Regions from separate parts of the Intrasporangium mesophilum genome, predicted to be linked through region 2. Evidence: predicted binding sites of a transcription regulator. Region 2 holds the regulator's gene; the other holds the start of a gene.
What was found. Region 2 encodes HspR, which represses chaperone genes until heat shock. Its sites were predicted from a motif close to AAGTTGAGTCNNNNNGACTCAACTT; they were not measured.
Positions count from the first base shown of each region.

Region 1: a site for HspR is predicted at 4,730-4,754, ahead of lon (endopeptidase La). Genes of this name have one in related genera too.

Region 1 is NZ_BAAGRF010000029.1:320,529-335,352, forward strand. Features, by position in the region: gene ACYVLP_RS21355 (hypothetical protein) at 1-75, shown strand, start outside; gene ACYVLP_RS21360 (TRM11 family SAM-dependent methyltransferase) at 378-1,070, opposite strand; gene ACYVLP_RS21365 (NAD(P)-dependent alcohol dehydrogenase) at 1,290-2,258, opposite strand; gene ACYVLP_RS21370 (flavodoxin domain-containing protein) at 2,754-3,068, shown strand; gene ACYVLP_RS21375 (DoxX family protein) at 2,978-3,352, opposite strand; gene ACYVLP_RS21380 (NADPH-dependent FMN reductase) at 3,349-3,930, opposite strand; gene ACYVLP_RS21385 (MarR family winged helix-turn-helix transcriptional regulator) at 4,035-4,523, shown strand; gene lon (endopeptidase La) at 4,770-7,109, shown strand; gene ACYVLP_RS21395 (VOC family protein) at 7,209-7,583, opposite strand; gene ACYVLP_RS21400 (MarR family winged helix-turn-helix transcriptional regulator) at 7,661-8,110, shown strand; gene ACYVLP_RS21405 (sigma-70 family RNA polymerase sigma factor family protein) at 8,331-8,726, opposite strand; gene ACYVLP_RS21410 (RNA polymerase sigma-70 factor) at 8,750-9,619, opposite strand; gene ACYVLP_RS21415 (hypothetical protein) at 9,612-9,836, opposite strand; gene ACYVLP_RS21420 (SDR family oxidoreductase) at 9,846-10,601, opposite strand; gene ACYVLP_RS21425 (hypothetical protein) at 10,760-11,545, opposite strand; gene ACYVLP_RS21430 (flavodoxin domain-containing protein) at 11,745-12,290, shown strand; gene ACYVLP_RS21435 (hypothetical protein) at 12,451-12,993, shown strand; gene ACYVLP_RS21440 (nitroreductase/quinone reductase family protein) at 13,244-13,519, shown strand; gene ACYVLP_RS21445 (glycoside hydrolase family 3 protein) at 13,513-14,824, opposite strand, start outside.
Region 2 is NZ_BAAGRF010000057.1:86,551-101,374, reverse strand. Features, by position in the region: gene ACYVLP_RS24585 (ATP-binding protein) at 1-1,054, opposite strand, end outside; gene ACYVLP_RS24580 (heat shock protein transcriptional repressor HspR) at 1,198-1,653, opposite strand; gene ACYVLP_RS24575 (DnaJ C-terminal domain-containing protein) at 1,702-2,694, opposite strand; gene ACYVLP_RS24570 (nucleotide exchange factor GrpE) at 2,820-3,458, opposite strand; gene dnaK (molecular chaperone DnaK) at 3,455-5,374, opposite strand; gene ACYVLP_RS24560 (RNA polymerase sigma factor) at 5,638-6,834, opposite strand; gene ACYVLP_RS24555 (YciI family protein) at 6,831-7,250, opposite strand; gene ACYVLP_RS24550 (hypothetical protein) at 7,488-7,871, opposite strand; gene ACYVLP_RS24545 (PQQ-dependent sugar dehydrogenase) at 7,849-8,832, shown strand; gene ACYVLP_RS24540 (hypothetical protein) at 8,859-9,722, opposite strand; gene ACYVLP_RS24535 (alkaline phosphatase D family protein) at 9,761-11,446, opposite strand; gene ACYVLP_RS24530 (dienelactone hydrolase family protein) at 11,492-12,244, opposite strand; gene ACYVLP_RS24525 (phosphotransferase family protein) at 12,319-13,293, shown strand; gene ACYVLP_RS24520 (TFIIB-type zinc ribbon-containing protein) at 13,305-13,616, shown strand; gene ACYVLP_RS24515 (alpha/beta hydrolase) at 13,752-14,824, opposite strand, start outside.

The sequences.
Region 1 (14,824 bases), on a different contig from region 2:
GGATGTCCGTCGAAAAGCCTGACCTTCACCACCGCCACACCGGTCGGCTACGGCACCGTCTCGACGCCGAAGTGACTCTCGCGAGGTCTGTCGCAGGACCACGCACACGGCGTACGAGCTGGCACGGCGTCGCGGTCGGTCGGCCTCGCCGCCGAATCTGAGCGAAGCACTCCGCGCTGCATGCCACTCTGTAGACGTCGAAGACACAACCACCTTGTGGCCGCGTAACCGTTCGACTTTGGACGGGTAGCAGCGAGCAAGGACGCGACACGGGGCCTACACGCGGCTGAGCCCGGCACCCGGGTATGGAAGCGCAGTCCCGGCCCCAGCGGAATACGACCTGCCCGTATGCCGCTGGGCCGGCTCCCGCTCTCGGCTCACCCTTCGCCGCGGAACGTGAGCAGGTAGTCGCCGGTGAGGTCGTGCGGGAGCGTGTCCCAGCAGATGACGGTCTCGCTGAGCAAGGGCAGCACCCGGCTCACGGTTCTCGCAACGTCCCACGCGAGGGTCGTCGTGTGGCCGGCGTGGCGGATGTTGGCGACGTTGAGGACGAGGTAACCGCCCGGCCGGAGGAGGTCGCGGACGTCCCGGACGATCGCAGCCAGGTCCCGAAGGTAGGTGCCGTAGTCCCCACCGATCCGGGTGTAGGCGCTCAGCGGGTCGTGCGGGTGGTCGTTGGCGGTGAGGTAGGGCGGCGACGTGAGGCAGAGGTCGACCGGCTCGGTGACGAGCCGGTGCAGGCCGCGCACATCGCCCTCGATGATGGTCGCTTCGGGGACCCGCGACCGCACGAGCTCGACCCGCTCGGGCAGCAGTTCTACGCCGACCGCCGTGCGGCCGAGGCGGTGAGCGACTGCCAGGGTTGTGCCGAACCCGGCGAACGGGTCGAGGACACGGTCACCCGGCCCCGAGAGGCGGGTGATGACCTCCGACGCGAGGCGTTCGGTGAAGTGGACGTCCTCGTCTGCCCCGGCGACCCGCTCGGCCGCGAGCTCCGCTGCGGTAGCAGTGAGATACGGCGGCAGACCGTTCGGCCCGCGGCCAGTGGCCGCCGACGTGCCGTCATTCATGGGCCTATCTTGGCCTGCGCGTCAGCCGGTGACGACCTCGGCCCCCGGCCTGCTGCCACGCGTCCATGCCGGCCCCCGGGGGATCTTCACCCGAGCTGGGGCTCGGGCCTGGGCCGGACGCGTCGACGACGAGCTGCGCCGCACCACCGCTGGGCGCGCTGGTGACGAGCGGTCGACGGGCCAGCGCCCTCTGGCCGCACGGGGGCACGTTTCTTGCGACTAGGCGGAAACGACAACGACCTTGCCGAGTGCCCGACCCTCACCGACATGAGCAAGCGCGGCGGGAACCTCGTCGAGCCTGAAGGTGCGGTCGATGTGGATCCTGACCTCACCTCTGACGCACAGCTCGGCGATCGGGTCGAAATGAGCCGGACCCTCCTTGACCACGAGCACGCCCAGAGAGCGACCGGTGACTCGGCCGACCGCCCAGCCGAGCGTGACCACGCGCAGCAGGGCGCGCACCGACCCGCCCACGCATCGATACGTGCCACCGGGTGCCAACGCGCGCCGGTAGGCCAGGACCGACCTGTGCGCGACAAGGTCAAGGATCAGATCGTAGGGCTGGCTCGTCCGGGTGAAGTCGTCCCGCCGGTAGTCGATCACCTCGTCCGCCCCCACCGACCGCATGAAGGCCTGCTTGGCGGCATTGTCGACACCGGTCACGTGCGCGCCGAGCCGCTTGGCCAGTTGGATCGCGAAGGTTCCTGACCCCCCGCCCGCGCCGTTGATAAGGACCCGGCTGCCCGCGACCGCTCTTTGCGTGCCCTGCAGAGCTATCGCCCCCGCCTGCGGCAGCGTCGCCGCCTCCGCGAACGTCAGCTGGGCCGGCTTGTGAGTCATAGCCGATTCTGAGGCCAGCGCAAACTCCGCAAATCCACCCATCATCGCGAGATTGTCGCCGTACACCTCGTCGCCGGGCCGAAAGCGGGCGACCCGGTCACCGACTTCGTCGACCACGCCGGCAATGTCAGATCCGAGGATGCGACGCGTCGGGTGACGCCAACCGCCGAGGCGAGCGTACGCGGGCGATCCGCGCAGCCCCTCCCAGTCGCTGAGATTGACAGAAGTGGCTGCGATCTTCACCCTCACCTGCCCCGGGGCGGGCCGCGGCAAAGGAACGTCCTCGACACGCACGGCATCGGGCCCCCCGTACCGGTCATAGACGGCCGCCCTCACGCCGATCCCCACCCCGCGGCGCACCACCTCATGGCCGCACCATAAACACGTAACGGCACCAAGGCCCACCCAAACGACGCGGGAAGGTGCGTCACTTCCCCGCCTCACGGGCAGGCCACTGTCTCACGGTGTTGCACCTGGAGCACGCTGGCTTCATCGCTGCAGCGCCTCCGTGCTGATGGTGCGATTGGGGTTCTCAGTTGCCCACGCCTCTGAGTGCTCATCGCAGAAGAAGAGCGCTGACGTGACGAGCTCGCCGCTCCCAGCGTCCCTTCCGGCACGGATCACGTGTCGATGGGTCGCCTCCCGGTGGCAAAGGATTGTCGTGTTGTCGTGGTTCCAGGCAACGTAGTCACAGGAGGGAACGAAGGTCGGGTCGAGCTGCATCGCCTCGTCGGCGGAGCCGATCCATCCCTTGGTCCTTCGCCGTGCTGGCCACAGTGCCACGACTACTCCTGGTAGTGATCCACGGTTCTACTCGCACACGGTACGAGTGGACAGTCTCCGCTGAGGGTCTTTCGCGGAGCGTCATATCGCCTGGCGGCGCACCCAAGGGCGCACGTGGTGCACTTCGTCCAGAAGAATCTGGACACTCTGGCACGCCTTCCCTCGGCGTTCTTCTCGGTGAGCCTTGCCGCCTACGGCCACCGGCGGGAGGGCGAGGGGTACATCGACCAGTTCGAAGAAGAGACCGGCTGGCACGCCGACAAGGTCGCGTTTTTCGGCGGCGCTCAGAAGCTCTGCGGGCCGATCCGCTCGATCGCCACGAAGAGCGCCAGGGCGAGCAGCACGAGGTTGACGATGACGTTCGGGTACTCGTGACGTCGTCCATGCGTGATGACCGCGCCGACCATGACGATCGCGAAACCAATCGCCGCCGCCGGCACTAGCCAGGTGGCGACGCCGAACACGCCTGGGACGATGAGGCCGATGGCCCCGAGCACCTCCGCGACGCCGATGCCCTTGACGAGTCCTGCCGGGAGGTCACCCGCCCAGCCTTGCCCGGCCCGGACCAGTTCGGACTGCGCCCTGGTCAGCTTCATAACTCCCGCGGCAAGGAAGACCGCGGCCAGCAGCACGGTGACGATCCAGACGACGACGTTCACGCCGCGGCCTCCTGGTTTGCGCGCAGGGGCTTGAGCGCGCCGGCCCACGCCTCGAGCTGGTCGAACATCACACCGGCGTATTGTTTGTGCAGGTCGGCGGGCGTGAAGACCGAGAAGTTCTCGAAGTCGGTGAAGAACGAGAACGCCATCGCCTGCCGGACATGCGCGATCTGGACCTCGCTGAGCACACTGCGCAGGTGCTCGACCGCGCGGGCGGCACCGACGGCGCCATACCCGACCAGCGCGGCTGCCTTGTTGTGCCACTCGGCCTGCAGGTAGTCGATGGCGTTCTTCAGGACCCCGCTGGTGGAGTGGTTGTACTCCGGGGTGACGAACACGAACCCGTCGAACTGGGCGACGGTCGCCGCCCACTGCTTGGTGTGTTCGTGCTGGTAGCGGCCCGTCGCCGCGGGCAGTGGCTCGTCCAGGTGCGGCAGCGGGTAGTCCAGCAGGTCGACCAGCTCGTAGGTCGCGCCGGAACGGCCCTGGGCCTGCTCGATCACCCAGTCGGCCACCGCCTTGCCGTTGCGACCGGGGCGGGTGCTGCCGAGGATGACGGCGATCTTCAGATCCCTCACGGGGCTTCTCCTTCAGATTTGACTTGAATGTTCATGTAACAGCCATGGTCCATCAGAACACATGAATGTTCAAGTCATGGGCGACGGGGCCCTACACTGGGCGCATGGGTGGAAGCCAGAGGCCGTCGACGCGCAAAGCGCGCTGGCTGACCTCCGACGAGCTGGAAACCTGGCAGGCGTTGAACCTGCTGCTTGCCAGGCTGCCGGCGGCCCTGAGCAGTCAGCTGCAGTGCGACTCGGACCTGGGCTTCGTCGAGTACTACGTCCTGGCCGGCCTGTCCGACCAGCCGGACCGCACCATCCGGATGAGCCGGCTCGCGGTCCTGGCCAACTCCGAGCTCTCTCGGCTCTCTCACCTGATGGCCCGCCTCGAGAAACGCGGCCTGGTGCGCCGCGAGCCCGATCCGAGCGACGGCCGGTTCACCAACGCGATCCTCACCGACGCCGGCTACGACTACCTCGTCCAGGCGGCGCCGGGGCACGTCGAACGCGTACGCGGCCTCGTCTTCGATGCCCTCGACACGGGCGCGCAGCACGCCCTACGCGACGCAGCCCGCCAGATCCTGGGCCGACTCGATGACGAGACGTGCTGAGCACGGGCTCGTTTCTCGACCACACATTGCGGCCAGCGCAGGACCTCGCGTCTCCCCAGCTCGACTGACCCGTGTCGACCCAAACTGGCACATCACCGTCATGCTCGCCAACACCGCCAAGGCCCACGTGGCGAACTGGTCGCCCACTGGTCATAGGCAGCGCCACCCTTCTGGAGGTGCCACCGGGAACAACAGGCCAGATTCCAGGGTTGAGTGAGGACAACTCAACTTGTGACAAGGACTCTGATGACCTCGAAACAACTTCCGGTGCTGTTCCTCGACGACGTAGTGCTGTTGCCGGGGATGGTCGTGCCGATCGAGCTCACCGACGGAGCACGCGCGGCGGTCGACGCGGCACAGTCTGCCGCCAACGGCGGCACCCCCGAACTCCTCGTAGCACCCCGCCTCGACGGCGCCTACCCTTCATACGGCGTGGTCGCGCAGGTCGAGAAGGTCGGCACGTTCCGCGGCGGCGCACCAGCCGCGGTGTTACGAACCGGCTCACGTGCGCTCATCCGCGTCGGCGTGACCGGCCCCGGCGCCGCCCTGTGGGTCGAGGCCGAACCGGTCGACCCGACACCTGTGACCGACGAGCTGCGCGCTCTGGCGGGCGACTACAAGAAGCTCGTCGTCGAGCTGCTGCAGAAGCGCGAGGCCTGGCAGATCATCGACTCGATCAACGCCATCACCGACCCAGACCTGCTCGCCGACACTGCCGGCTGGGCTCCGTACCTGTCGACCGAGCGCAAGCACCAGCTGCTCGAGACGCCCGACGTGGCAGCGCGGCTCCCGTTGCTCATCGAGTGGACGAAGACCTACCTGGCCGAGTCCGAGGTTAACGACCAGATCGAGTCCGACGTCAGGGAGTCACTGGAGAAGAACCAGCGCGAGTTTCTGCTCCGTCAGCAGCTCGCCGCAATCCGCAAGGAGCTCGGTGAGGGCGAGCCGGACGGCTCGGATGACTATCGGGCGCGGGTGGAGGCCGCCGACCTGCCGGAGGCTGTCCGTGAGGCGGCGCTGCGCGAGGTCGACAAGCTGGAACGCTCCAGCGACCAGAACCCCGAGGCGGGCTGGATCCGCACCTGGCTCGACACGGTCCTGGACCTGCCGTGGAGCGTGACGACCGAGGATATTGCCGACATCAAGGCCGCCCGTGGGGTGCTCGACGAAGACCACCACGGCCTGAACGAGGTCAAGGAGCGGATCGTGGAGTACCTCGCGGTCCGGGCCCGGCGCGCCGAGCGTGGCCTGTCGGTCGTCGGCGGCCGTGGCTCTGGCGCCGTCATTCTGCTGGCCGGCCCTCCAGGCGTCGGGAAGACATCGTTGGGTGAGTCGGTAGCCCGAGCCCTGGGCCGTAGGTTCGTCCGGGTCGCCTTGGGTGGCGTTCGTGACGAAGCCGAGATCCGCGGCCACCGCCGCACCTATGTCGGTGCGCTCCCGGGCCGAATCGTGCGGGCCATCAAGGAGGCCGGGTCGATGAACCCGGTCGTGCTGCTCGACGAGGTCGACAAGGTGGGCTCGGACTACCGGGGCGACCCGGCCGCGGCGCTGCTCGAGGTGCTCGACCCGGCGCAGAACCACACGTTCCGCGACCACTACCTCGAGCTCGACCTCGACTTGTCCGACGTGCTGTTCATCGCGACCGCGAACGTGCTCGAGACCATCCCACCGGCTCTGCTGGACCGGATGGAGCTGGTGACCATCGACGGGTACACCGAGGAGGACAAGGTCGCCATTGCGCGTGACTTCCTGGTGCCCCGCCAGCTCGAGCGCGCCGCGCTGACCCCGGACGAGGTCACCATCACCGACGACGCGCTGCGGGAGATTGCCGCGAACCACACCCGCGAAGCCGGCGTGAGGCAGATGGAGCGGCTGCTGGCCAAGGCGTTCCGGAAGGCATCACTGAGGAACACCCCAGTGGCCATCGACCTGGACGACCTCAAAGACCTCATCGGCCGCCCCAGGTTCACCCCCGAGTCGCGGGAACGCACGTCGGTTCCCGGTGTCGCGTCCGGGCTGGCGGTCACGGGAATGGGCGGAGATGTTCTCTTCGTCGAGGCCACCTCGGTCCCCGGCGACAGGCAGAACCTCACCCTCACTGGCCAGCTCGGGGACGTGATGAAGGAGTCCGCGCAGATCGCGCTCTCGTGGGTCCGCGCCCACGCCGACGAGCTCGGCATCGACCCGGCGCAGCTGGACCGACCGGTACACGTGCACTTCCCGGCCGGCGCAGTCCCCAAGGACGGGCCATCAGCGGGCGTGACGATGACGACCGCCCTGGTCTCGCTCCTGACCGGCCGACTGGTGCGGGCCGAGGTCGGCATGACCGGTGAGATTTCCCTGACGGGACGAGTCCTGCCCATCGGCGGCGTGAAGCAGAAGCTGCTCGCCGCGCAACGTGCTGGCTTGACCGAGGTGTTCCTGCCCAAGCGCAACGAGCCCGACCTCGACGACGTCCCGAAGGAGGTCCTGGAGGCGGTGACCGTGAGCCTGGTCTCCGACGTCAAGGAGATCCTCGCCGCCGCCCTCGAGCCCGCGGGCTCGAACAGCACAACCACGACCAGTCCGGCCGCAACCGCGGCTTGACCGGACGCGCAACGCAGCACGAAGTGCGATCTGGGACACGGTCGACCGCTCCAGCAAGACAGATGAGTGGCCGTCACGAAGGTGGCGGCCACTCTCCGGTCAGGCCCTGGAGTGGATGGTGACCGCGTACCCGTCGAGATCGCGGAACGAGAACTGGGTGCCGAAGGGCCCTTCGAACAGGTCCTGGGAAATGGCCACGTCCTGCTCGATCAACCGCTGGTGCAGACCGACCACGTCGTCGGTGCGGAACCACACGCCGACGCCTGCCCCGAGCTGGCCGACGGCGTCGAGGTCGACACCCGGGAAGGGTTTGCGCACTGCGAACGACACACCGTCTGCGGAGAACACCGCCACCTCCGGATTCGGCGCTGGCAGCCGGTTGAGCCCAACCGTGTTCTCGTAGAACGCCGCTGCGGCGGCAAGGTCGCGGACCTGGAAGGACACGAAATCGGGGCCGGTCGTTGTGCTGTTCATGGGGATCGCCTCCATGTCTGTAGTAGGGCAGTGTCAATAGTCTGACACTGACCGGATCCATATGTCAAACTGTTGACATGAGCGAACAGGTGCGTCGCACGGTGCCGGAGGAGTTGGGCGTGTTGGTCAAGGAGACGCAGGCGGTGTTACATCAACGGATGGATGAGGCCCTGCGGCCGCTGGGGCTCAACGTTCCGCAGTACGCGTGTCTACAGAACCTGCGAGACGATCCGGGCATCACCAGCTCCGATCTGGCCCGCCGCACCTTCGTGTCGCGCCAGTCCATGAACGTCCTTCTTCAGGGACTCGAGAAGCGCGGCCTGGTGGAGCGGTCAGACAAGCCCGGTCCTCGCCGTGAACGTGCGACCGTCCCAACCGCCCGTGCGCTCGGCGTGCTCTCCCAGGCGCACGCGGAGATTGCCGGGATCGCCCAGCGCATGACCGCAGGGCTGAGCCCAGCTCAGCGAGCCGACCTTCAGTCGATGCTCACCTCCTGTCGCGACTCCCTCCTGAGTCATGAACGATGAAGCGACGACGATGCCTTCAGGCGCATCTCAGGCACACGACGGCGTTCGCGCCGACTGCTCGTCGGACTGGACCTATTACGGGCCCCTTTCGGCCGCGTAACTGTCCGCCTTTGGACGATAACTAGCGGGCACGGACTCAACACGGGGAGCACGCGGACACCGGCATACGGCCACCCTGATCACGGTGTGGTTTACCCCGCACCCACTGAGCCTGCTCCGATCAGCCGTGCTGCCAGTGCCGGAGCTTATCGGGATTCAGCACGATCCAGACGTGGACAATCTTTGTCGCCACGACGCCGAGCGTCACCATCGCGACGAGCTGGCCCAACCTGCGCACTGCAACGCCGGTCCGGCCGTTCACCGCCTCGAGGGTGAGAGTCGCGCCGGCATGTTGGCTCAGCAGGTCCACCACGAACCGTGCGCACTCGTCTGCGCCGCGCAGCGGCTGCACGGCGGTGTCGGCCGAGCGGCCGGTGTCGGTGACGACGCTCGCGTCTGCCGCCAGCAGGTCGCGAAGCGCCGAAACGCTGCCGGCCTCGCACGCCGCGGCGAAGGTGAGGACGACCAGATCCTCATCGCGTATGCCGCCCGCCGAGTCGGCCGCTCCACCATGCACGTCTGCTCCCTGTGGCTGAACGGTCAGGCGGTCATCGCGGTGATCTTGACCGGGTTCATCATCCATAGCACCTGTTCGATTCCGTCTGTCGAGACGGTGACCGTGAGCGCCGCGAAGACGTCGCCGTCGTGGTGCAGCACCGCGACCGGCTGACCGTTCGCCGTGCCCCAGCGCACCTCGACGCCCACCCAGAACCGCGGGGCGAAGGCCCGGTGGAACTTCGCCACCCGCAGCGCGCCGACGACGGGGAACCGTGAGGCGCGCACGGCGCCACCACCGTCGGAGTAGCTGATGGCGTCCTTGGCCAGCAGCCGCTCCAACGCTGCGAGGTCACCAGAGCGGGCTGCGGCGACGAACGCCTCGAGCAGCTCCCGCTGCTGGGTCGGACTGATCTCTCGGCGCTGTTCGGCAGCCAGCCGCCTGCGTGCCCTGCTGACGAGCTGGCGGACCGCAGGCTCCGTGGTCTGCAGGATGCCGGCAAGCTCGTTGTACGGGTAGTCGAACGCCTCGCGCAGGATGTATGCCGCACGCTCAGTAGGCGTGAGCTTCTCCATGAGCAGCAGGACGGCAAAGCTCAGCGCCTGGCCACGCTCGGCGCCCAGGTATGGGTCGGCACTGGTATCGACCGGCTCGGGCAACCATGGACCGATGTACGTCTCGCGCCGCGCCCGCGCCGTCTTGAGCTCGTTGATCGCCAACCGGGTCACCGCCGTCGACAGGTAGGCCACGGGGCTGACCACGGAGCCGCGATCCGCCGCCTGCCACCGGATCCACACGTCCTGCACGAGGTCCTCGGCCTCGCTGTGACTGCCCAGCATGCGGTACGCGATCCCTATCAGCCGGCGGCGGACCGCATCGAACGTCGCGGCAGCCTCGTCCAGGTCGTCAGACACCTTTGTCGAGGCCGGTCGCTGCGATGTCCGACTCCAACGACTCGATCGCCCCGATCAGGTTTCTCAAACCGACGACCTCACGTTCCACGTCGGTCGGGTCGATCTGCCACTCGGCGGACGGCAGGGCCGCATACACGGCCTGCTCGGTCGGACCGGCGAGCTCGAGGCGCGTCTCGACCTCCACCTCGAGGCTGTGCAGGAACTCGTAATCGCTCATGTCTCGCAGTCACTTTCCGATGGTGGCTCGTGCCGCCCAGTCGTCATAACGGACCTCACCGAGGATGGCGTCGCCGATCGGGACCAGGGACCGTTCGGACAGTTCCGAGCCGAAGTACCTGGCGTGTGGGTCGGTCACCACGTCGCGCGGATCGTAGCGAGCGGCAAGAGCCTTGCGGAAGAACTCGTCCATCTGGAACTGCTCCGGCCCGGCGATGTCGATGCGCCCGTTGAGCGGCTCCCCGACGGCGACGCGGCCCAGGTTCGTGGCCACGTCCTCACCGGCGATCGGCTGCCACGCCGTGGGTGCGATGTGCACGGTTGTGCCTACGGTGGCATCGTCTGCGATCGCTGGCACGAACTCGTAGAACTGCGTCGCGTGCACCATCGAGAACGGGACGCTCGACTGGCGAATCAGCTCCTCCTGGGCGATCTTGGCCGCGAAGTAGTGGTTCTCCGGCATCCTCTCGGTCCCCACGATCGACAGCCCCACGTGGTGTCGCACACCGGCAATCGCCTCGGCAGCAAGCAGGTTCCCGGTCGAGGTTCGGAAGAAGTCCATCACCGCCTTGGCTTCGAACGACGGCGAGTTCGCCACGTCGACCACAACCTCGGTCCCTTCGAGCACCTCAGCGAGCCCCTCCCCCGTCAACGTGTTGACGCCGGTGTTCGGGGCCGCCGCCACCGCCTCGTGTCCGTGCCCACTGAGCTCCGCCACCAGCTTCGACCCGATCAGGCCCGTACCGCCGATCACCACGATCCTCATCGCATACCTCTCTGTCTTCCGGCGGCACCCATGGCCGCCCGTCAACAGGTATGACAAGGCAGCCCCCGCACTTGTGACGGTGGGACCCAAGGCCGAGAGTCCGGGCTGCCGATGCGGCTCGCCCAAAGCTGTGCGCAACCCCACGCCGGGATTTGCACCTATTGATGCTCGCGGGTCAGCAAGCCGGTAACCCATGCCGTCAGTGGCAGAAGCAGACCCCAGCCAATCGCGAGACTGCCTCCGAGTTGGCCGATGCTGCCGAGATGAGCGGGGTAGGCCCGGGCCACGACGCCGAACCATGATGCGGAGAGGGCCGCCGGGATGAAGGCAACGGCCCAGCCCGGGCTCCGAGCCACCAAGGCCCACGAGGCGGCCGCTGCGGAGGCGGCGATGGCGAGGCCAAAACCCGCTTGCATCGGTAGGTGCATCAGTCCATTCGTGTTGTCATCCGACGCGCCATCGCGTGCCGCGACCACCATCTCCCAGCCGTACCAGAGTGCCCCGCCGAAAGCCGCCAGCACGAGGAGGTCCAGCGGCCAGCAGGCAACACGCCCCAGCCCGCGAAGATCCGCGAGCTGCGGCCGCCCGATGCCTGTGACGGCTGCCGAGCCTGCCACGAGGCAGCCCGCCACGACCTGACCTGGCGCGAGCCCAACGAGCCCAGCGAAAAGAATCGCCAATGCCACGGCGGCCACCTGAGGGCCATTCCATTTCTGCGGCCGAACTGCCCATGCCAGCAAAGGCAGTGGCACCAGGAATGTGAACAGCAGTCCCCATCCCGTTTCCAGGAGGTAATGCTCGAAGAACTCGAGGTTCTGGACCATGACGACCGTCAGGTCGATGATGCCGAAGAAGAATGTTGCCCAAAACAGCGCAAAAAGGGCTGCAACGAGCCGCCTGCCCAGCCGTCCGCCGCGCCGGTCAACGATGGCGTTCATGCCCACGGCACAAGCATGACGTTGACCTCGGGTTCCGTCACCAGATGCGTCATCCGCACCCTTGCCGAAACGGCAGGAGGTAATGGGACCTTCGCCCCTTCACCGCGAAAGGTCAGCGCGTCAGTCTCATTGGAGGGTGGCGAGGTGCCGTGTGTGCGAAGAGGCGCACGCATCTCAAACCTGAGAACGCCGAAGGGAGACCACAGTGTCCAGAGTCCTCATCCCCTACGGAACAACCGAAGGCCAGACGGCCCGGATCGCCGAGGTGATCGCCCAGATCCTGCGCGAGCGGGGCCACGAGGCCGATCGCCTCGACGTGAAGAGCCTGGCCGACACGATCCCGGACGGCTACGACGGCGTCGTCGTCGGCGCCTCGATTCACATGGGCAAGCACGACCGACACGTGGTGCACTTCGTCCAGAAGAATCTGGACACTCTGGCACGCCTTCCCTCGGCGTTCTTCTCGGTGAGCCTTGCCGCCTACGGCGACCGGCGGGAGGCGGAGGGGTACGTCGACCAGTTCGAAGAAGAGACCGGCTGGCACGCCGACAAGGTGGCGTTCTTCGGCGGCGCCTTGCTCTACACGCAGTACGGATACCTCAAGCGGCACATGATGAAGAAGATCGCCCGGGACAAGCCGGGCAACCTCGGGCTCGACCTCTCCCGGGACTACGTCTACACCGAATGGGACGCCGTCAAACGGTTCGCCGAACACTTCGCTGACCAGTTCGACCAACCAGCGTCGAACTGAAGGCATTGGCCCGGCCATGTCGACAGCACTCACGCGGCCCCTCCCAGCGTGGAGTCCGGGACGACCACGACCTGACGCCATCCTGCCAAGATCGCATCACGCCCGTGCCACGCGAAGACCTGCCCATGGCCGCTGACCTCACCGATGAGGTAGTCAAGCCATGACCGGCAACCGGCGACGAGCCCCGCTACTGACCCTCGCGGCGGCGTCAGCAGCAGCGGCATACGTGCTGTGGCTCAGGCCCCGACTCCGGACCTGGGGCGCGACCCCGGATGAGCTCGCCAGCGACTACCCCGGGGATGAGCTCATCCCAGATCCCGACGATTGGGCCACGATGGCCACGACCCTTCCGGCATCCCCCGAGAGCGTCTGGCGGTGGCTGGCCCAGATGGGTGGCGACCGCGGCGGTTGGTACGGCCGCGACTGGTTGGACAACAACGGAAAGCCCAGCGCGGAGCAGATCGTGCCTGGATGGCAAGACCTCGAGGTCGGCCAGCGGTTGTCCCGCGTCGCGGCCCCGGGCCAGGAACCAGGGTCCTTCACCGCGGTGAGGCTGGAACCGAACCGGACACTGGTGATGAGGTCGAGCTACGGGTTGTCCACCGGGCGTGACTTCGATCCGCGCTCCGGTCCGGCGCCCGGGGTCTGGGTCGATGGGGTGTGGGGTTCCATCTGCGTCCCGCCGACGGAGGAACACGCCTGATCGCTCGGTCGCGCAACGTGGGCGGCCCACCGTGGATCACTCGTCCGTTTGCCTTTCTCCTCGGCGAACCCATGCATTTCGCCATGCAGACCCGCCAGTTTCGCAACCTCAGACGTCGTGTCGCCGCAAACCAATGAGCATCCCGTTCGGACCCGTCGTCATCGTGGGACGTCCGCCTCTGGTGCCGAGTCGCATCTCTCTTGATGATCCGCTTATGGCGACACGGCATGTCCGCGACGCGCTCCTGGACATGGTGCAACGGGTGGGCGGAGTACAGGTCCAGGTCGGGGCAGACACCTTCGCGGTGACCTCGCGAGAAGCGACCGGCGAGGAGCTCGACCGCTACTGGCCGCGCTTGACGAAACTGTGGCCCGCATACGAAACCTTCCACAACGACGGCGGTAGACGCTCGCGTGTGTTGGAACCGGGCATCGCCGGCGTCGAGCGTGGTGGGGGTGATCGACACGGTGATGCGCACTCCCTGCCGGGAGCGTGCGCCGCCCTCGGTCGGGTTTGTCGTCAGTAGCCCAGGCCGTGGCCGAACGGGAACAGCTCGCCGGAGCCGTCCGCGCGGGGGATCGAGACCGGCAGCCGGCCGGCCGGATTCACCTCGCCGAAGAGCACACGCACCAGCGACTCGATCTGGTCGGCGGTGTAGCCGAACGTGTCGAGCACGGTCGGCGCCTCGGGGAACGACGCAACGTCGTACGGATTGCGCATGGCCGCGACCACCACCGGCTTCCCGGTCGCCAGCAGCGCTCGCACCAGTCGGGTCTGCGCCGCCGCGGCCGCGGTCGGCTGCCCCGTGGTCGCGTCGATGGCGTACGCGTTGTTGGTCGACACGACGACGAGGTCCGAGTTCTGCGCGGCCGCGACCGCGTTGGAGATGGCCGTTGCCGACGGCGTTGTGCCGGACTCGCGGACCTGGGTCGTCGCTCCGCGTGCGGTGAGCGCCGTCGCCATCGTCTGGGTCGTGCCGACGCCCCAGCCGGCGACCAGCACGCGGCGCGGGCCGGCAGTCAGGGGCAGCAGGCCGGAGTCATTCTTGACCAGAGTCGTGGTGCGGTCGGTGATCGCCTGCGCGTCGGCCAGGTGCGCGGGGGCGCCCATGATCTGCGGCGCCACCGCAGGGTCGACGAACGGGTCGCCGAAGATGCCGCGCTGGAACTTGTGCAGCAGGATCCGGTAGACCGACTCGTCGAGCCGCCGCTGGCTGATCTCGCCGCTGCGGACCGCGTCGAGCACGGCGGCGTGCGCCACGTCCATCTGCGGCGGGACGAGCAGCTGGTCTGCTCCGGCGAGGATCGCCTGGACCGGTGCCACGTTCGGCGGGTACGTCGCCGTAGCACCCGCCATGTCGAGTGCGTCGGTGACGATCAGACCGTCGAAGCCGAGCTCGTCGCGAAGCACGCCAGTGAGGATCTTGTGGCTCATGGTCGCTGGGGCTCCGGACGGGTCCACGGCGGGGAAGACGACGTGGGCGGTCATGATCGTGTCGACTCCGGCGGCGATATCGGCCCTGAACGGGGGCAGGTCGATTGCCTCGAACTGCTCCAGGGAGTGCGTGACCTGCGGAAGCCCGAAATGGCTGTCCACGCCGGTGTCGCCGTGGCCGGGGAAGTGCTTCGCGACCACTGAGATCCCACCCGAGTGGAAGCCCCCGACCTGTGCCGACGCGAGGTCGGAGACGAGGCCGGGGTCGCCGCCGATGGAGCGGATCCCGATGACGGGGTTGTTCGGGTTGATATTGACGTCGGAGACGGGCGCGTAGTCCTGCGTGACGCCGACGGCGTCCAGCTCGGTGCCGATGACCTCCGCCGAGCGCCGCGCG
Region 2 (14,824 bases):
GGGAGATGAGCCGGCCGCTGTTGCGCTCGATGAGGGAGAGCCGTTCGCGATGGACGTCCGGCAACGGGGTCCGGACGTCCTCGAGAGCGTCGTGCGCCGGGCCCGCGACCAGCGTCAGGGGGGTGCGCAGCTCGTGGCTCACGTTCGCGAAGAAGGTCGACCTCGCGGCGTCGAGGTCGGCCAGGGCGCTGGCCCGTCGGCGTTCCTCCTCGAGCCGCTGCAGTCTGGCGAGCGCGGTCGCCACGTGCGTTGCGCAGGTCTCCACGTGTCGCTCCAGGCTCGCATCCCACGGTCGGAGCGGGTTGGGCTCGACGACGAGACACCCGACTGCCTCGGTGCTGCCTGGCTCGCGCACCGCGACCGACCGCAGGCCCCGGGTGCTTCGATCGCGACTCTGGTCACCGGCGAGCACGAGGTCGACCGACAGGTGGTCGGCCGGGTCCGCACCCATGGTCCGGTGCACGGCGGCGCGCACGCCGGACGCGTCCTCGGCCCCGGCAAGGGCCGCGACGAGCTCGGCTGCGCTGCGCGCCCGGCGGTCGGCCACCACTGTGTCGGTGGTCTCGACGGCCACGTTGAGCACGCCCTCGACCGTGCCGTCCGGGCCGTGGATCGGGCCGTACGTCCAGGTGAAGAAGGCCTCCTCGAGGAAGCCGCGCCGGTCGACCACGAGGCACTGGTCCTCGGACCACGTCGCGGGCGCACCGGACATGACTCCGGAGAACATCGGCGCGATGACGTCCCACACCTCGGGCCACACGTGTCCGACCGGCTGCCCGAGGGCATCAGCGTGCTTCGCCTGGCCCAAGAGCACGAGGTAGGCGTCGTTGTAGATCATGCGCAGGTCCGGGCCCCAGGAGACCAGCATGGGGAACCGGGACGACAGGCAGATACCAACGGCTGTGGCGAGGGTCTGCGGCCATGTGTCGATCGGCCCGAGCGGGGTGGCCGACCAGTCATGGGCGGCGACGAGCCGCCCCATCTCGGTGTGCGGGGCGAAGTGAGCCCCGGGAGCAGAGGCGAGAGGCGAGGGGCTCTCGTGATCAGGTGTCACGCGGGACTCTCCGAGGTCTGGCCACCCGAGACGGGTAGGCCGGACTGACGGCCCCGTTGCTTGAGGCGCCGCCATCCTGTCACAGACAGCGGGCGCGCGCTGCCCCCGGCCGGACCCCTTGGTCCCCAAGCGAACCAGGCGGGTCAGCGGTCCTCTTGCCGCCAGACGACGAGAGCCTGCGAGGCGGGCGACCGCGGCGGGCGCTGCCCGGGCCGCATCGGCACGACGTCGCCGCGCAGACCGACCGCGAAGACCCGCGGGGGCTGGGCGAGCGCGGCACGGGTGGCCTCGAGCTCGGCCGTGAGCTCGTCGACGCGACTGCGCAGGGCCTCGACGTGGTTCTCGAGCTCGAGGATGCGGTGGATGCCGGCGAGCGAGACGCCTTCCTGGGACATCCGCTGCACCTCGCGCAGCAGCGCCACGTCACGGGTGCTGTAGCGCCGGCCGCCGCCGCGCGTGCGCGACGGCGACACGAGGCCGAGCCGGTCGTACTGGCGCAGCGTCTGCGCGTGCATCCCGGCCAGCTCGGCCGCGACGGAGATGACGAACACCGGGGCGTCGTCGTCGTGCCCAGCGGGTCGTGGGTTCCTACGCGCCATCGTCGTCACCTGCCTTCCGTCTGGTCGTGCGTGATGGGCCGTATGCCGTCAGCCGCGGGCGCGCTGGAACAGCTCCGCCCGGGGGTCGTGACCGTCCTCGGCGGCGGCCATCTTCTCGATCGCCTCGCGGGCCTCGTCGGTGAGCCGTTGCGGCACGACGACCTGGACCTTCGCGAGCAGGTCGCCGGCGTGGTCCCCTCGTCTGACGCCGCGGCCCTTGACCCGCAGCACGCGGCCGCTGGGGGTGCCTGCGGCGATCTTGACCTTGACCGAGCCGCCGTCGAGCGTCGGCACCGGCACGGTCGCACCGAGCGCCGCCTCCGCGAAGGTGACGGGCAGGTCGACCGTGAGGTTGTCGTCGTCGCGGCCGAAGACCGGGTGGGTGTCGACCGAGACTGTCAGGATGAGGTCGCCGGCCGGAGCGCCGGGGTCACCGGGTCGGCCCTTGCCGCGCAGCCGGATCTTCTGTCCGTCCTTGACCCCAGCGGGAATTCGCGCGTTGATCCGCCCGAGATCGGGCGAGCTCAGCGCCACGGTGGCACCCTCGACTGCGTCGCGGAAGCCGATCCGGGTCGAGGCGCTCACGTCGGCGCCCGGGCGCGGGCCTGGGGCGGCCCCGAAGTCGCCATAGCCGGGGGCGCCGCCGCCGAACATCTGCCCGAGGATGTCCTCGAGGTTCGGCTGGGCACCGCCTCCGGTGCTGAAGCGCACCCGCTGCCCACCGGGAGCGCCGCCGAACGCCGAGAAGATGTCCTCGAAGCCCGGCCCGCCTCCCGGGCCGCCCGCGGTGAAGCGGGCGCCGCCGTGTGACATGGCGCGGATCGCGTCGTACTCGCGGCGCTGCTCGGGGTCGGACAGGACGGCATACGCCTCCCCGACCTCCTTGAACCGCTCCTCGGCCTTGGCGTCGCCGACGTTGTGGTCGGGATGCAGGTCGCGCGCCAGCTTGCGGTACGTCTTCTTGATCGTCGCCGCGTCGGCGTCCTCTGACACGCCGAGGGTCGAGTAGAAGTCCTTCTCGAACCAGTCCTGGCTAGCCATGGCGCGCCTCCGTGTCCTCGCGTGGCCGCATCGTCGTGATCGTCGTGGTCCTCACATCATGATGTATGCCGCTGGGGCCGCCCCGCACGACAGCTCGGGCGGGGCGTGCCCCAGCAGGAAGCCGCTCAGCCGGGGTCGGCAACCGACACCCGGGCTGCACGGACGAGACGCTCGCCGATCCGGTAGCCCGGCTGGAGCACCTGCACGACAGTCGTACCCGTTGCGCCCTCCGGAAGGTCGGCCTCCACGTGCATGAGCGCCTCGTGGATGTTCGGGTCGAACTCCTGACCCGCCTCACCGAGCCGCTCGACGCCGTACCTGCCGAGGGTCGACTCGAGCTTGTCCGAGATCGCGGCGAACGGCCCGTCGGCGAGGTCACCGGCCTGGCGGGCCATGTAGATGTCGTCGAGGACCGGCAGGAGCGCCTCGACGACGCTGCCCACCGCGGTGGTGCGGATCAGGTCGCGGTCGCGGTCGACGCGCTTCTTGTAGTTGACGTACTCGGCCTGCAGCCGCTGCAGGTCTGCGAGGTAGGTCATGGCCAGGGCATCCTCCTGTGCGAGGGCCTCGCCCTCGGACTCGTCGGGGCCGTGGTCGTACTCGTCGTCACCGCCGGGCTCGGACGACGCGCCCGCGCCTCCCTCGTAGTACGAGTGGTGGCGACGGGACTCGTCGGCCCGACCGCCTGCCGCGCCGGGCGGCGTGCCCTCGGGCTCGGAGCCCTCGGGCACGCCGGCCGCGCCGGTGTTCGGGACGTCGGTCACTTGGCGTCCTTGGCCTCGTCCTCGTCGACGACCTCGGCGTCGACGACGTCCTCGTCGGCCGCTCCGCCTGCCGAGGCACCGGTCGGCGAACCGTCCTGCGCCCCCGTCGAGCCCGTCGAGCTCGTCGAGCCAGCGGCGCTCGCGGAAGCCTGCTCGGCGGCATACAGCGCCTGGCCCATCGCCTGCGACTTCGTGTTGAGGTCCTCGATCTTGGCCTTGATGTCCTCGACCGTCGCCTCGGAGTCCTTCGCGATGGCGGACCTGAGGTCGGCGAGCGACTCCTCGACGGGCGTCCGGACATCGGCCGGGATCTTGTCCCCGGACTCCTTGAGGAAGCTCTCGGTCGAGAAGGCGAGCTGCTCGGCCTGGTTGTGCACCTCGGCTTCGTCGCGACGCTTGCGGTCCTCCTCGGCGTGAGCCTCGGCGTCCTTGACCATGCGGTCGATCTCGTCCTTCGACAGCGCCGAGCCGCCGGTGATCGTCATCTTCTGCTCCTTGCCAGTGCCCTGGTCCTTGGCAGAGACGTTGACGATGCCGTTGGCGTCGATGTCGAAGGTGACCTCGATCTTCGGCACGCCGCGCGGGGCCGGCGCGATGCCGGTCAGCTCGAAGGTGCCGAGCGACTTGTTGTGCTGGGCGATCTCGCGCTCACCCTGGAAGACCTGGATGAGGACCGACGGCTGGTTGTCGTCGGCGGTGCTGAAGATCTCCGAGCGCTTGGTCGGGATGGCCGTGTTGCGGTCGATGAGCTTGGTGAACAGGCCACCCTTGGTCTCGATGCCCAGCGAGAGCGGCGTGACGTCGATGAGCAGCACGTCCTTGCGCTCACCCTTGAGGACACCGGCCTGCAGGCTCGCGCCGACAGCCACGACCTCGTCGGGGTTGACGCCCTTGTTGGGCTCCTTGCCGCTCAGCTCCTTGACCAGGTTGGTCACGGCCGGCATACGGGTCGAGCCACCGACGAGCACGACGTGGTCGATGTCGGCGAGCTTGATGCCCGCGTCCTCGATGACCCGGTGGAACGGGGCCTTCGTCCGCTCGAGGAGCTGCTTGGTCATCTGCTCGAACTGGGCGCGAGACAGCGTCTCGTCGAGGTGGATCGGACCCTCCGGCGTCATCGAGATGTACTGCGCCGAGATGTTCGTGGAGGTCGCGGTCGACAGCTCCTTCTTGGCCCGCTCGGCCTCGTCACGAAGACGCTGCATGGCGATCTTGTCCTTGGACAGGTCCTGGCCCGTCTTGTTCTTCACCTGGGTGATGAGGTGCTGGACGATGACGTCGTCCCAGTCGTCACCACCGAGGTGGTTGTCGCCGTTGGTCGCCCGGACCTGGATCGTCGCGAAGCCGTCCTCGGCGTCCTTGCCCACCTCGAGGAGCGAGACGTCGAACGTGCCGCCACCGAGGTCGAAGACGAGGATGAGCTCGTCCTCCTTGCCCTTGTCGAGGCCGTAGGCGAGTGCCGCCGCAGTCGGCTCGTTGACGATGCGCAGGACGTTGAGGCCCGCGATCTCGCCGGCCTCCTTGGTGGCCTGGCGCTGGTGGTCCTCGAAGTACGCGGGCACCGTGATCACGGCGTCGGTGACGGTCTCACCGAGGTAGGACTCGGCGTCGCGCTTCAGCTTCTGGAGGATGCGGGCGCTGATCTCCTGGGCGGTGTAGCGCTTGCCGTCGATCTCCGGGGACTTCCAGTCGGTGCCCATGTGGCGCTTGACCGACCGGATCGTGCGGTCGACGTTCGTGACGGCCTGGCGCTTGGCGACCTCGCCGACGAGCACCTCGCCGTTCTTGGCGAACGCGACGACGGACGGGGTGGTGCGGCCGCCCTCAGCGTTCGTGATGATCGTCGGCTCGCCGCCCTCGAGGACAGCGACGGCCGAGTTGGTCGTACCGAGGTCGATTCCGACCGCACGTGCCATGGGTAACTCCTTGCTGGTGTGGACTCGTGTGAAGAGCGTGTTGGTCTGGGGTCTCGCGCGAACCGCTCGCACGCGGTGCAGGAGGCTCGTGCCCAATCTGCTCCGACCGGCCGGTGCCTGTCAAAACCGCGCTCGCAATTCTTGCGTTCCCTCGGCTCAACTTTGGCCGTCGCGACTTTGTTCCCCGACTCGCCGAGTGATCCCGAGCACGTCGAGCTGACCGCTCGACCGGCTTCCACCCGTCGAGCGGCTCCTCAAGGCGTCTACCGCTGCCGAGCCCGCGCGGCCTGGCGGACCAGGTGCTCGTGCTCGGCGACGTCCGTCGCCAGCCGGGCGGCGTCGGCGTATGCCGTTGCGGCAGCGGGAAGGTCACCGCCGAGCTCGTAGAGGTAGCCGCGGACGGCATACCACCGGTGCCGGTCGCCGAGCACCTCACGCAGCCGGTCCGTCTCGCGCAGCCCGGCGGGTGCGCCCAGCACGTGGCCCACGGCGACCGCGCGTCCGAGGACCGCCGCCGGGTCCTGGCGGACGGGGTCGTCGGTGAGTCCGACGAGGTCGTCGTACCACCCGAGGATCTGTGGCCAGTCTGTCTCCTGCGCCACTGCTGCGTCGTCGTGGAGGGCCGCGATGGCGGCCTGCACCTGGTAGCGACCCGGTGGCCGCGCGTCGCTCTGCAGCGCGAGAGCCGACTGCAGCACGCGGACGCCCTCCGCGATCTCCCGCGTGTCCCAGAGGCTCCGGTCCTGCCGGTCGAGCGTGACGATGCGGCCCTGCGCGTCGAGTCGAGCGGGGAGCCTCGCGTGGTTGAGCAGCATGAGCGCGAGCAGTCCGCGGGCCTCCGGCTCGTCGGTTGCGAGCGTGAGCTGGCGCGTCAGCCGGACAGCCTCGCCGGCGAGGTCCACGCGACCTGCATGCCCTGCGGTGTAGACGAGATAGAGCACGCGCAGCACGACGGCGAGGTCTCCGGGCTGGTCGAGCCGACGTCCCCTCAGAGTCCGCTTGGCCCGGCTGATCCGCTGCGCCATGGTCGCTTCCGGCACGTAGAAGGCGTCCGCGATCTCGCGCGTGGTGAGGCCGCCGACCGCGCGCAGGGTGAGTGCAACCTGGGAGGCGGGAGCGAGGTCCGGGTGGCAGCAGCAGAAGAGCAGCAGGAGCGTGTCGTCGCCGTCCTCGGTCGCGATGGGCTGCCGCTCGGCATACGTCGCCTCCTCGCGCCGGTAGCGCGCGGCCTCACTGCGACGCGCGTCGACGAGCCGCCGTACGGAGACCGTCGTCAGCCAGGCGCGCGGGTCGCGCGGCGGGTGCTCGGGCCACACACGCAGCGCCTCGATCAGCGCCTCCTGGAGCGCGTCCTCGGCGGCGTCGAAGTCCTCGCCCCGGCGGACCAGCCCGGCAAGCACCCGAGGGACGAGGGCGCGCAGGGCGCCCTCGTCCAGCTGTCCCGCCGGGTCGTCGGTCACGAGGTGAGGTCGTCGGCCGGAGCCCCGGACATGACCTCCCGCACGTCGATCCACTCGTACAGCGGCTCCCCGCCCGGACCAGGCTCCGACGACACGTAGGCCGCGAGCTCGAGCGCACGCTCGCGCGAGTCGACGTCGATCATGTACCACCCCGCGACGAGGTCGCTGGTCTCCGGGTGAGGTCCGTCGGTCGTGACCGGTGCCGCGTCCGGGCCGCCGTAGCGGACCCAGGTCTGCGTCTGGGTGAGGGCCTGGGCATCGACGAACTCGCCGTTCTCCTCGAGCAGCTCGCCCACGTGCCGCAGGAACGCCATGTGCGCCTCCACGTCCTCGGGCGCCCACTGGTCCATCGGCGGGACGGGACGGTGCGCGTCGGGGCCACCGCGGTAGTGCTTGAGAAGCAGGTACTTCGCCATGGTGCTCTCCTGTGTCGTGAGCCGCGCCGGTCGCGGTCCTCACCTGTGGAGCGGAGCCGGTCACCTCTTCTCGACATGAAACCACCACCGAGTTCCACGCGAGCGTATGCCGGGTGCCCGGGTGAGACGGAGCGCCCACTCGACTGGGGCTGGTGGGACGCAGCGCCCACTCGACTGGGGCTGGTGGGACGCAGCGCCCACTCGACTGGGGGATCTCGGTCGAGTGGGCGCTTCGTCTCAGGCGTCACAGTGGCGTGACGCACCAAGGGCGAGCGTGGTGCGGGCACAGCGGCGGTGGGTACCGTGCGAGACGAGACCCCGGAGGTGCCTCGTGTCGCAAGTCCGAGCCGGACGCAGCAGCCAGCGCGGCCGGGTCGCGTGCGCCATCGCGGCCCTGTTGGCTGTCTTGGTCACTGCCGCGTGCTCGACGAGTGGTCCTTCACCGTCGACCACCTCGTCCACGCCGGTGACCACTGCCACGACCACCGCCACGGCCAGTGACACCACGACGCAGGCTCCGTCCACGACGACACCGCAGGCGTCCGGATCGAGCGCGCCGACGTCGAGCCCCGGGTCCGCCTCCGGCTCGGTGCGAGTCGTGCGCACCGTGGCGACGGGCATCGACGTCCCGTGGGGCCTCGCACGGCTGCCCGACGGCGGGGTCCTGGTGACCTCGCGAGACTCCCTCACCGTGAGCCGGCTCGACGTCACGACTGGCCGGCTCACCACGGTTGGCACCGTCCCGGGCGTGCTGACGGACGTGACCAGGGGCGGCGAGGGCGGCCTTCTCGGCATTGCTGTGAGCCCTCAGTTCGCTTCGGACAGAACGATCTTCGTGTACTTCTCCACGTCGAGCGACAATCGCGTCGCCGCCATCACGTACGACCCGTCCAAGCCCGCCGGAAGCCAGCTGGGCACCCCGCGAGTGATCGTCACCGGCATCCCACACGGCATACGGCACAACGGGGGACGTCTCGCGTTCGGTCCCGACGGGTACCTCTACGCCACGACCGGCGAGACCGGCGATCCGCCTCTGGCGCAAGACCGCTCGTCGCTCGGCGGGAAGATCCTCCGGATGACCGCCGCCGGCAAGCCTGCTCCCGGCAACCCGTTCGGCACGCTCGTCTGGTCCTACGGCCACCGCAACGTGCAGGGCATCGCCTGGGACGCGGGCGGGCGGCTGTGGGCATCGGAGTTCGGCGACCACAGCGAGGACGAGCTCAACCTCATCCTGCCGGGGCACAACTACGGCTGGCCCCAGACGGAGGGCTTCACCACGCAGCAGGGGATCACCGGCCCGGTCGCACAATGGGGCCCTCCCGAGGACTCGCCGAGCGGGATCGCGATCGCCGACGGCTCGGTATGGATGGCAGCCCTTCGCGGCCAGCGGCTCTGGCGCATCCCGCTAGCCGGCACGAAGGTCGTGGCGAGCCCGCAGGACTTCCTCGTCAGCCGGTACGGCCGGCTGCGAAGCGTGCTCGCGCTCGACGACCACACCCTGCTCGTCACCACGAGCAACCGGGACGGCCGGGCCCAGCCGAACCAGGGCGACGACCACGTCCTCCTGCTCACCGTCAGCTGACCGCCGCCGGCCACACGACGCGGTCGTCAGGCGTCGACGACCCGGCGCAGCTCGAAGGCCTCCCGGAGCCCGGTCACGTCCGCGCCCGGAACATGCTGGGCGGCAAGCGCATAGGTCTCCTCGACGAGCCCGACGAGGGTCGCGACCGCCTCGTGGGGCGGCGCCACGAGCAGCGACCTGATGCGCTCGACGAGCCGGTCGGGGCGGTGCGGAAGCAGCGTGGCCTCCCAGTCGAGCCACTTGTGGAACGGGTGCGGCATCCAGACGCGGTTGATCCCGAAGAGCGCGTCGAGGACGCCTTGCACGTCATCGACGATGTCGCGGTGCAGCAGGAACACGTCGTCGCGGTCAGCCAGCATCTCGAGGCGCTCGCGGGAGCGCATGTCCAGCCCTTGGAGCACGAGCGCGACCGCGAGCGCCTCCGGGTAGGCGGCACATCGCTCCCGCCACGCGTCGATGACGGCTTCGCCGTACAGGGGTATGCCGTCCCGCAGGGCCGTGACGCGCACCTGCAGCTCCGCGTCCGTGTCCCCCGCCAGTGCGCGGTCGATGTAGTCGTCGATGGTCGAGGTGACGAAGCCGCTGACGTCGATCTTCACCCCGCCGACCGACAGCCCGTCCGCCCACTCGACGTCGTCCGCCTCGGCGTAGACCCGCGCCCAGCCGGCGCCCTCGATGGCGGCCTCACGGTCCTCGACGGTCGGCGGCGAGGACCAGTAGACGTCGAGCTCGATGTCGGAGAGCGCGTCGGCCCGACCGCGGGCGACCGAGCCGCCGATGAGGGCGGCGACCACCTTGTCGTTGCGCTGGTACGCCTGGACGGCGCGGCGGGCGATGTCGACCCGGCGCTGCACCTCGTCGGGCTGTCTCGGGGTGTCGGCGGCGTTCATGCTGGCCATGATGCAGCGACGAGCCGCGTTGCGTGGTCTCAATGTCCGGTGGGGAGGCGCACGCTCGCGATCGTGGTCAGGACCGGGTTTGCGTCGTCGCCGTCCTTGATCTCCCCGCCACGCCACACCATCGACAGGTCGCGACCCTGGACGGACAGCTCGGCGAGGCTGTTGTCGAACCACGGGCCGTCGGTGACCCGCCATGGGTAGGCCGGTTCGGGCACGCGCTTGGAGTGCCTGGTGACGAACCGCATCGGCCGCACCAGAGACCGGGCGAAGGCCGACATCATGACCCGGATCCCGATGGGCATCGGGTTGCGGATCGGAGAGCAGACGGCCTGGATGATGCGTGACTGGGCGCCATATCGGGCCTTCGCGTCGATGACCTCCGTGACGTACGAGTTGTGGACGTCACCGGACAGGAACACGATCGTGGCCGGCGCCAGGCCGCGCTCACCCCTGGCCACCGACATCACCATGTCGAAGACCTCGACGAAGCCGTCGTTGAACGCAGCCCAGTGCTCGAGATCGACCGACTGGCGGACCTTTTCGGCCCCTCGCGAGACGAGCCGGCCGTGCGCGCCGGTCGCGAGGACCTCGTCGATCGCCTCGAAGTCGTGCAGGCCCGGCGGGAGCATGAAGGGCAGCGACGTGCCGACGAGCAGGTGCGCGACGTCACCGGTCAGCTGCTCGTCGAGCCAAGCCATCTCGTCAGGGTCGAGCATCGAGCGGTGCTTCGGCTCCAGGACGCGGGCCGCGCGCGAGTCGACCACGACGAGGCGGGTGTCGCCGAGGTCACGCCGGTAGCTCCAGCGGTAGACCTCAGGGTGGCGGTCGGAGCGGCGGGCGAGGTCGAACACCGCGTCGGTGAGGTCGACCTCCTCGTCGCCGGCCGCCGCGTCGAGATACTGGGAGTAGACCTCGTCGTCGGCCAGCTCGGCCGGCGAGAGGTTGCCGATGTGCTGGTACACCCAGTAGGACGAGAGGCCGCCCATCAGCCGCTCGTGCCACCAGGGCGTCTTGTTGATCTCCTCGTGCCACGTCCACGAGGTGTTCCAGTCGTCGCGGATGTCGTGGTCGTCGAAGATCATGCAGCTCGACACGGTCGCGAGAAGCCACCGGTTGGCCTCCTCGCTCCATCCCAGCCAGTAGAGGTGGGCGTACTCCTCGTAGTCCTTGATCTCCTGGCCCGGCGGCTCGTCGAGGCTGCGCCGGCTTGCGATGAACTCCCTCATCTCGTCCGACGTCTCGTCGGCATAGACCTGGTCGCCGAGGAACGCCAACAGGTCCGGCCACTGCTCCTCGCCCCGGGTCAGCGCGAGCGCCAGCGTCCGCAGCGCGTCGACACCGTGGGTCTGGTTGCCCGACCGGTCGTGCGAGGCGCTGGTCCGGCACGAGCCGAACAGCAGCCTCGTCGGCCGGCGCCGGTCCATGGTCCGGATCCGTGGCGGAGGAAAGGGACTGTCCGGCGGCGGCCACACCGGAGCGTCACCGAGCCGGACGGCATACTCCAGCTCGTCTCCGGGCTCGAGCCCGTCGACGACGACGAGGGCGTAGTGGTGCCCCTTGACTGCGAAGGTCGGCGCGCGCCACTGCCGCCCGCCGGCGATGACCGTGACGACCCCGGCGGCGGGTGTCTCGACCCAGATCGTGGCGTCGGTCTCGCCGACGTACCTCAGCATCGGGCCCAGGACGAGCTGGACCGACTGGTCGGACTCGCTCATGACAGAGCCATACCCGCTCTGCGGGCCCACGATCGCGTCCCGGCCTCAGCCGCGTCCGAGCCGGGTGTCGAGGAACGCGAGGACCCGCTCCCATGCGTCCGCCGCGACCTCCGCGTTGTACCTCGACGGCGCGGTGTCGTTGAAGAAGGCATGGCCGACGCCGTGGTAGACGCGGGCGGTGAAGTCGACCCCGGCCCCGGTCATGCGGGCCTCGAGCTCCGGCACGCCGTCGGTGATGCCGTGGTCCTCCTCGCCGTAGAAGGCGAGCACCGGGCAGGCGATGGTCGCCGGGTCGGCGTCCTCGGGAAAGTGCCCGTAGAACGGGATCGCGGCCCTCAGCCGCGGCTCGGCGGCGGCGAGCGCGTAGGTGTAGGTCCCCCCGAAGCAGTACCCCATCACCGCGACGCGGCCCTCGACGCCCGGCTCGTCGACGAGGGCGTCCACCACGGCACGGAGTGCGGGCACCGCCCACGCCGCGAACTCGGGCTGCCGGGCCGGCGTGGTCGCGGCCCGCATCTCCGGCTGGGCCGCGAGGCGGTCCGCCTCGGTCCCGTTGAACATGAGCGTGAAGAGCCGCTCCCCGGCCTCGGGTGTCAGCCCGACATGCCCGAGCAGGTCCGGCGCGACGGCGACGTAGCCCTGCGCCGCGACCCGGTCGGCGACGTCCTTGACGTGGTCGACGAGCCCCCAGATCTCCTGGATGACGATGACGGCGCCTCGCGGGGCACCCGCCCCGGCGGGCGGGTCGGCGCGGTAGGCGGTGAGCTCGCGCTCGGGGAACTCGATCATCTGACCCATGCCCATGTCATATCAGGGCGTGCTGGACCGTGGGCCCCGGACGACGGCTGGGCCTTCGCTGGGAGGATCGCTGGGTGACGACGACGACGGAGGCCGCCTGGGCGGTCGCGCTCGCGCGGTCGGCCGCCGGGGCCGGGCCCGCTCCCGATGAGCGTGCCGCCCCGGACGAGGCTGGGTATGCCGGCCCCGCCGTTGCCGGGGTCGCGTCGGCACCCGGGGTCGCGTCGGCACCCGGGGTGGGCTGGGTGGAGACTCCGTCGGGCGCGGACATCGCGTTCGTCGACGAGGCCGTCGTCAAGCTGCACCACCCGCGCACGGACGTCGGAGAGCTGCGCGCCCGGCTCGAGGCGGTCCGGACGGAGGCGCTGGCCGGGCTGTTCGTGGCGCCGCTCACCGCAGCCATCCAGGCGCCCGACGGCCGCTGGGCCACGGCCTGGCGGAGGGTGGGCGTGCTCACCGAAGATGCGACCGAGGTCCCCTGGGCGCAGGCGGGGCGGCTGCTCGCCTCCCTCCACCGGGCGACGCCACCAGCGGGCCTGCCGCCGCACGGCGGGCCGGCGCGAGTCGAGCGGGCACTCGAGCGGGTGTCCGTCCTTGAGCATCGGCCCGCGCGGGACCTGGCCGGCCTGGGCGCCCGCCTGCTGCACGAGGTCCGGTCCACGGCCACCCGGCATACCGAGGGGGCACGGACGACGCCGCCCACCGTGGTCCACGGGGACTGGCATCTCGGCCAGCTCGCCGCCTCCGGGCCGCGGCTGCGGCTCCTCGACGTCGACGACCTCGGCGTGGGTGACCCTGCCTGGGACCTCGCCCGGCCGGCCGGGTTCTGGGCGGCCGGGCTGCTCGCCGACGCGGCGTGGCGGACGTTTCTGGACGCGTACCGCCGCGCGGGCGGGCCGGCCGTTCCCGCCACCGGCGATCCCTGGCCGAGGCTCGACCTCGCCGCCCGATGTGCCGTCTTTGTCGCAGCCGTCCGTGCAGTGTCCATCCAGGCCACTCACAGCGTTGACCCAGCGGGCTCCCTGTTGGCGGCGTGCGCCCGGATGTGAGGATGGGTCGCATGAGCCAGCAACCACCGCCCTTCCCGCACCAGGACGCCACCGGAGCGGCCGGCAACCAGCAGCACGGCTACGTCTGCCCGAAGTGCCGCGGCACGATGCGCACCTACGACCGCAACGGGGTGCACGTCGAGCAGTGCGACCAGTGCCGCGGCATCTTCCTCGACTTCGGCGAGTTCGAGCACCTGAGCCAGCTCGAGGGCCGGTTCGCCGCCCAGCCTCCGCCTGCGCAGTACGGCGGCCCGTCGTGGGGGAACCAGAGCGGGCACAAGTACCGCAAGAAGGGCTTCTCAGGGCTCTTCTTCTCCAGCTGATCGCTCCGACCACCCAGCTCCCGCTGGGGCCGTCCGCACGGAGCGCTCAACAACCCGCCACATGGTCGATGGTTGCAGCACACAACCGTGGCACGCCTCAACAGTCGGCCAAGTGGCCAGTTGTCGTGACCCGCGTCACTCGACTCGGTTGACCGTCTTCTCGATGCCCGCCGTGACACTCGAGTAGTCGTCGGTCGGCGACCTGCCGAGCACGGATCCCCAGGCGGGCACCAGCTCGGGGCCGTACCGGTGGCCGTAGCCGTCGGGCGGGTCGTGCCCGACCGCCATGTCGGTGGTCAGCTGCCAGAACGTCACGAACGGGATCCACGTGACGTCCGGGTTGACGTCGCGGCCGCGCGGCTCGCGCAGCCAGTCGGGCTCCGCGCCGAGCAGGGCCGGGTTCCACCAGACCACCGGGTCCGACGGGTGCTGCGCATAGACGAACCGCGGGTACTCCCAGGCGCCGTAGTCGCGCCCGTAGTAGTCGTGGGTCAGCTCGTCCCCGCTCGCCGCGAACCGGATGTGCTTCCCGCCGTCGACGACCGGCACGATCTCCGGCGAGCCTTCGTTCCGCGCGGCCGTCAGCGACTCGGCGATCTCGGTGAAGCTCGGGGTGCCCACCCACACGCCACCCTGGCTGCGCCGCAGCATGTCGTTCGCGTCCGCGAACGCGGCCTGACCGCCGTACGAGCCGAGCGACTCACCGCCGACGACCAGCTGCGGACGCTCACCCTCAGGGAGCCTCGACCACACGGCATACACCTTGTCGAAGAGCGCCTTGCCCGCCTCCCGCGGCGTCTCGCGGTCGGTCATCATCGACATCGCGCTCGGCAGGTAGGAGTACTGCATGGCCGCGATCGCGCTGTCGCCGTTGCTGAGATACTCGATCGACTGGGCGGACCAGTCGTCCACCCACCCGGTGCCCGTGGTCGTGAAGACGGCGAGGACCTTCCGGTTGAAGGCGTTGGTGCGCTGGAGCTCCCTGACGACGGCGTCGGCGACCTGGGACACGGTGCGGTCCTGGGTGCGGCCGGCATACACCCTGATCGGGTCGATCGCGCCGAGCCCGGTTGCCGCCGTGATCTGCGCGGCGGTCGGGGCGCTGGTGACGAACATCTGACCCTGGAACCCGAGGCTGGCGTAGCTCTCGTACGACCCAGGCCCACCCGAGCGCAACGGCGACGTGGGAGCCGAGCGGCCAGGCGGCG